2 regions of the Lysinibacillus canaveralius genome follow, and region 1 is predicted to be linked to the other one. Evidence: riboswitches for the same ligand, from Rfam matches in the RefSeq annotation. Region 1 holds a riboswitch; the other holds the start of a gene.

Region 1 (3,540 bases):
GGAAGCAGATGGCGATGATCCGTCCCTACTATCATACGTACCATATGCGGAACGACCAGTCCGACAAACCCGATTGTACCCGAGACGGCGACTGCGGCACCTGTCAGCATTGAGCCGCCGATCAAAATAAAATACTTGCTTCGCTTTACATCGACGCCGAGGTATTTGGCACGCTCTTCCCCGTAGATCATGGCATTGAGTTCACGGCGGTTCAGCCATAGAATAATCGTACCGAGGATAACAAAAGGAATAATCATCTTCACGTAAGGCCAGCCTCTCATTGAGACACTGCCTAACAGCCAGCCCATAATCGACCGCAATTCCTCCCCCGTCAAGGCAATCATTAATGAAATGCAGGAGCCTAAAAATGAGCTGAATATGATACCGGTCAAAATCATTGTTTCCATCTTCATCGTGCGATCCACTATTCTCGCAAATCCCATGACAACCATCATCGTAACAAACGCACCGATCATACTAAAAATGGGCAAGGTGAAGAAACCCAATACTGGAACGGAAACACCGAAAAACAGCGTAAATACTGCCCCGACAGAAGCACCAGAGGATATGCCTAATGTATAAGGATCCGCAAGGGGGTTTTTCAACAGCCCCTGAAAAGCAGCACCTGCAATTGCAAGCGAGGCACCAACCAGCGCAGCCAGCATAACGCGCGGCATCCGGATATTCCACAATATACTATAGGCCGTCGGATTCGATTCCGCATCCCAAAGTGTAGAAAGAGGCACGGAGACCGAGCCAATCGATACTCCGCACCATATACTAACAAGCAATATAACGGCTGAAATGATATAAGCCGCTACATATTTTTTAGTCATTAAATACCTCTGGGTAAACTGCTTTTGCTATTGATTCTACGCCTTCAGCAATACGCGGGCCTTGGCGGCTTGTTGTGTCCCCGTCTACCACCGTCATATTATTATTTTGGACAGCCTTCATAACAGAAAAGGCTGGGTTATTTTTAATAACTTCATCGTTCCCTTCGTATGTGAACAAAAGAGAATCCGGGTCAGCGGCAACGAATTCTTCCGGACTATACATTGGCCATCCATCCTGCTTTACAGCATTTTCCACATTAATAACCTTCAGCATCTCATTCATGAACGTATTTTGCCCGACTACATAAATATCCGGTGCAACGCCTACTACCATAAAGGCTGTCTTTGGCTCAACACCTTCTAGTTTCTTCTGGATTTCCGCAAGCTTTTCTTTAATAGAGGCAATGACGTCTTCTGCCTCGGCTTCCTTACCTGTTAAAGCCGCCACCTCTTCAATTGTTTCGTATGTTTCATTAAAGCTGGCAGCATCCTCTACTACAAATACCTTGATACCTGAGTCCTCCAGCTGGCCGATTGCTCCCTCAAGTGCATACATACTTGATTCATGGGCAAATACCACATCTGGCTGAAGCGAAATAATCGTTTCTATGTTGAATTCGGTACCGCCTACCCGTGTTCTTTCATTTACCTGCTCCGGGTAATTGTCGTTATCATTAACACCGACAATCTCTTCATCCAGGCCTAAGCCAAATAAGATCTCTGTATTAGAAGGTGTCAGTGAGACAATGCGCTCCGGCGCTTCCTCTAATGTTATTTCTTTCCCTAGGGCATCTTCTACTGTTACCGGGAATGTACCTGCCGTACTTTCCTCACTTTGTGCTGTCTCATTTTGTTCCTTCGGTTCTGCTTCATCTCCACAGGCTATCAGTACACTGAGTGCCAGGATGCTCGTTGCAGCAAGCTGCCAAAATTTCTTCATTTTCTTTTCCTCCTTCTACTGTAAAAGGGCTCTGTTCCTACTAGTCGAACCGGCCCTGACTGGATCGATTTTTCCCTTAGAAGATACATCTCAACCAACATAGCTCAGGATCTTGCCTTTTCTTATGTGAGCCCCTCTAAAACGTCTGCTTTTCTATCCGCAAAAAAGCCCCCCGACTAATTCGAGAGACTTGGAAAAAGGCTAAAAACTACATGTAACGGTACACTTGTAAAAAGCCAGCTTTCCTATCCTCGTAGGTAGTCTTGGGATTTGTAAAGGCAGGTCTCCTGGCTTATGCATCAGCACCAATCTCCCCCTTCCCGATTGCTCAGTGGGCTATACAGATAGGCTAGCATTTACAGTGGCGGGACCGCGTCAGATTTGCACCGACTTCCCTTTTATCCTTGCAGACAGCAAGGAACCTTTACTGCTTATCAAATTATTCAACATGTCTTATTATAGCTCAAAACTGCTATTTGAAAAGGGGAGTTTTCTGAAAACTTCACTTCAATGCGCTGTCTGCCAGCTTCTGGATTGTAATATCATCCATTGGCGGATTGTGTAGACCTGCCCGTACATCACGATAATATCTTTGCAGCGGACAGGACTGCTGCAGACTCTTTGCTCCTACAAGCCGCATTGCTTTATCCACAATTATAAGTGCTGCATTTGTAACGATCGATTTTGCTATGCTTAATTCGTTCGTCAACTGATTTCTGCGCTCTTTGTCATCGTAGGCCTCCGCCGCCCCATATAAGGCAAAACGAGCCTTTGCCAGCTCTAAATCCATTTCGCCTATTAGCGTCTGGACATTCGGCAGCTGGGCAATCGTTCCTTTAATGCTATTTGGGGAATGCGTTTTAGCAAATTGTACAGCGTAATCTCTAGCAGCCTGAGCAACCCCTAAATACGTTGCAGGAATTAATAGCAGCCATCCATTGTTCGTTAAATGTGCCCGGTCAGAGGCAAGTTCGACTAATGCCTCCTGCGGAAGATGAACATTTTCAAGAACTAAATCATGGCTTCCTGTCCCCCGCATCGACAAGACATCCCAGTTTTCTTCTATTGAAACGCCTGGTGTGTCTTTGTGAATAAGGAAATAGCCCGTTTGCTGCTGTTCTTCAATCCATACGGCTGTCAGAAAATAATCGAGCCCATACGAGCCGGTCGTATAGTTTTTGCGGCCGTTTACAACCCACTCTTTACCATCATATATCGCTTCAGACGCTGGCTTTCCGCCACGTGCCGGACTTCCCATGGCGAATTCGCTTACGGCACGGTTTATAATGGCGCCGCTGTTCACTTCCTTGGCAAAGGCATCCAGCTGGTCTTCACTCCAATAACGATGTTCATACAGCTCTCCAACCATCATAAGTGTCCATGCAACAATTAGCGCTGTACTTCCATCAAGGCTCCCTAACTTTTCATGCACAAGCAATGTATCATAGACGCGATACCCTTCCCCGCCCAAATCCTTTGGAAGAGTGAGCTTTGTATAGCCGATCTCGCGGAGCAGCTGCAGATTTTCATAAGGAAATTGCCCTTCATCTCCAATTTGCGGGGCATATTGTTCAAATTGCGGTCGTTGCTTTTCTAATATTCCGTCCCAGCGAGCGTGTAATTCTTTTTTGTAAAATAATGATTTTGTCATACCGATCTTTCCTTTCATCTACAATCAAGGACTTTCTTTTATTGTCTCGTGAAAAGAAAGATTCTACAAGAAAAAAGGCTGCTCCCTTTAAAGGGACAGCCTTTTAATGTGGA
Region 2 (3,540 bases), 1.7 Mb from region 1:
GGTATCGAACAGCTCGGCGAATTTTCTATTATTCAAACTGCCGGCAATCTATCATCCTGATCTCTTTTTTGCTTATCTTCTCAAGCGGGGGGTTGTCCTCCGACATACAAAAAATTATACTGGGCTAGATGGAAAATGGTTTAGAGTGGCCTTAAAGCGGCCAGAACAGATGAACATATTTAAGCAGGTGTTGAAGGAATATGTACAAAACAATTAGAATCTATCGGCACGGCGAGACCGAGTGGAATAAGCAGGGATTACTCCAGGGGTGGCTTGATTCGCCGCTGACGAAATGGGGAAAGCGGCAGGCTAAAGCTGTTGATTGGCAGCCGGAAGTTGTGTATGCGAGTGATCTTGGGCGAGCTGTAACGACGGCTCAGCTTATGTTTCCGAGAAAGCATATTATTCAAGATGACCGCTTACGTGAGATATTTTTAGGAGAGTGGCAAGGGCAAGCAGTAAAAGAGCTGCTAAAGCAATCTGCGTATCGCAGTTATTGTGAACAACCCGAAGCATTTACTGCTGTATCACAGGAACCATTCAGCAAAGTAACTGAGCGCATGTTCGAGTTTTTCCAAAGCTTATGTCATGTCTCGCAGCAAAACATTGCTGTTGTTTCACATGGTGTCTCGATTGCTTGTTTGTATGCGGCACTTGAACAGCGCCCTATTTCAACTTTGTGGCAAGAAGGTATGCTCTCAGGCGGGGAATATTTGGTGATTGATTACCGTAATGGAGAGTGGAACGTGAAAAAAATGACTTTACAGAAAATTTAGAGTCATGCTATACTAGGTCCTGTTAATATAACCATATATTGTGATAGTTCTAGTCAAGGTACTACTTTATGTAGTTTAAAAGGGAAGAACGGTGTAAAGCCGTCGCTGTCCCCGCAACTGTAAACGCTGACGATGACGACATAAACCCACTGTATGAAAATACGGGAAGGGCCGTCAAAGGATGAAGCGAAGCCAGGAGACCTGCCTTGCTGGGCGACTGTACATTTCTTCGGGGTATAGGAAGTGGGCGCAGATTTTTTGCGTATCCATTTCAAGCTGCCGAATAAAGAGGCGGCTTTTTTATTTTGTAAATGCTGCTTACGCTTATGACATGTGGACAATGATCAGCGATTAGCATTTTCATGTACTCGAGAAAAGAAAATGGAGAGGCTCAACACTACTTGCCGAATAGTTGATGAGCCAAAAAGCGGTGGCACAAAATGCCACCCTTTTTACAAGGTAAGAAAACTTAAAACTTTGCGTTACTGAACCGTAAAGGCATTAGAGCCAGCTATCCGTGCATGTGGAATTTCCATGTATATGTTCCATAGTACAGCTAAACAGGCGCGAATATGCTGTTCTGACAAGTTTTAAAACAATTGAATAAGCTACATCATAAAGTGCTCAATTACTTGAGATAATAGGGAAGTTCGTGAAAATCGAGCGCAGCCCCCGCTACTGTAATTGCTGATGAAATCACAACACCACTCGCATATAGCGGGGAAGGTGTGAGAGTAAGAGGAAGCAAGAGCCAGGAAACCTGCTTTATGATGCGAAACTGACTTTTCGGAGGGGGAAGTACAGGTAACCAGCGATTGCTGAGAGATGTTTTTGTATATACGATATATAAATTCACAAGCCTGTATTCTTCCGGAAAGGGAATACAGGCTTTTTTTCATGAAATACGAAAGTTTTTTTATGGATATCTGCAAAAGAAAGTTCAACATTTCAGCCGATTTTGGCCGTGAAATGTCTTTCTAATTGGAGGGGACAAATTGGAAAAGGGAAAAATATTCGTTGTCGGCTTTGGTCCTGGCGACTATGAGCATATTACAAAACGTGCAGTGGATGCTCTAAAGCAAAGTGATTATATCATTGGCTACAAAACGTATGTTGAGTTAATCGAGCATCTAGTAACGGCTAAATCTATCGTTAGTACCGGGATGACAGAAGAAGTATCACGCGCGCAGGAAGCTGTTCGCCAGGCAGAAGCAGGAAATATTGTTTCGGTCATTTCAAGTGGGGACGCAGGGGTGTATGGGATGGCTGGTCTCGTATATGAAGTGCTGATTGAACAAGGATGGACTGAAGCAACAGGAGTAGCGGTAGAAGTCGTACCTGGCATCTCAGCAATTAATTCCTGTGCAAGCCTGCTCGGTGCTCCAGTCATGCACGACGCTTGTACGATCAGCTTAAGTGACCATTTAACACCTTGGACAGTTATTGAAAAGCGTATCGAAGCAGCAGCAATGGCAGACTTTGTCGTAGCGTTCTATAATCCGAAAAGCGGCCGCCGTACTAGGCAGATTGTTGAAGCTCAGCGTATTTTACTTAAATACCGCTCGCCGGCAACACCTGTTGGTTTAGTGAAAAGCGCCTACCGTGAAAGTCAGAACATCGTACTGACGACACTCGCTGAAATGCTTGACCATGATATTGGGATGCTGACAACCGTGGTTGTAGGAAACTCTTCGACATTCTTTTATGACAACAAGATTATTACACCAAGAGGATATCAGCGTAAATATACGCTTGGTGAAGAGGTGCAGCCGCTCAAGCCGCATCAGCGCTTGCGCAAGGAAAATGAACCATGGGCACTCGATCAGGAAACAGGTGAAGCACAGACTGGATTTGAAAAAATAGCCGCAATGGAAAAGCCGAAAAAAAGCACGCTGGAAATGGCACATATGGCATTGGAACTTGTTAGCGGGAAATCTTCCGTTATCGTGGAGCAAAAAATCGAATCGATTTTTGAGTTTGCTGTAAGCCCTGGAGTTGCCAATAAAATTATTACACCAAAGCAAATGATGCTTTTAGCGGAGATAGTCGGTGAGGAAGGGACAATTGAATATACACCAGAGCATCGATTGCTTGTGAAAATGCCGACGGAACAGCCGGAAGAGGTTGTAGGTCGCCTGCGTAGTGAAGGGCTGCTTGTACTGCCGATTGGAGACGTGCTGAACGTGAAGGCATGTGATTTCTGCTATGGCGAAAAAGCTGAATCCATACCATATGCAGAAGAAATTGCGCAGACACTTGGTGGAATGAAGCTGCCGAAGGAATTACATATCGGTTTTAACGGCTGCGGAATGGCCTGTTATCGTGCAGTCTTTGATGATATTGGAATCGTTTATCGCAAAAAGAAATTTGATTTATTCATTGGTGCCAAGCCAGTCGGCCGGACAGCTCACGCAGCACAGCCTGTAGCTGAGGGAATAGAGCCGGAAGAAATTGTTCCGCTATTGACGAGGATAATTGATGAATATAAGCAAAATGCACATCCGAACGAGCGCTTGTTCAAATACTTCAAGCGCGTGAAGAAAATTTTGCATTACACGTACCACGATATGAGCTCGAAAATAGAAGTTGAGCCAGCTCCGTGCGGTGATTAGGAGGATTTCCATGATTTTATTTTTGGCAGGGACAAGTGATGCTAGAGCACTTGCGGTCCGACTGCAAAAGAAGGGATATAGCCTTCTGGCATCTGTTGTGACGGATTCAGCAGCTGCGAGTCTCCTAGAAGCAGGAATTCCGTATCGAGTCG

What was found. Region 1 has a riboswitch for cobalamin ahead of AA0Y26_RS02105 (ABC transporter substrate-binding protein). Riboswitches for the same ligand answer to the same signal wherever they lie in the genome.
Region 2: linked by a shared signal. The riboswitch ahead of cobJ (precorrin-3B C(17)-methyltransferase) and the one ahead of AA0Y26_RS02105 (ABC transporter substrate-binding protein) in region 1 are both predicted to bind cobalamin.

Annotation. Positions count from the first base shown of each region.
Region 1 covers NZ_CP154840.1:398,917-402,456, reverse strand. The annotation lists gene AA0Y26_RS02110 (FecCD family ABC transporter permease) at 1-836, opposite strand, end outside; gene AA0Y26_RS02105 (ABC transporter substrate-binding protein) at 829-1,776, opposite strand; cobalamin riboswitch at 2,036-2,217, opposite strand; gene AA0Y26_RS02100 (acyl-CoA dehydrogenase family protein) at 2,279-3,427, opposite strand.
Region 2 covers NZ_CP154840.1:2,137,672-2,141,211, forward strand. The annotation lists gene AA0Y26_RS10765 (pyridoxal phosphate-dependent aminotransferase) at 1-217, shown strand, start outside; gene AA0Y26_RS10770 (histidine phosphatase family protein) at 201-776, shown strand; cobalamin riboswitch at 816-1,000, shown strand; cobalamin riboswitch at 1,378-1,559, shown strand; gene cobJ (precorrin-3B C(17)-methyltransferase) at 1,772-3,388, shown strand; gene cobK (precorrin-6A reductase) at 3,399-3,540, shown strand, end outside.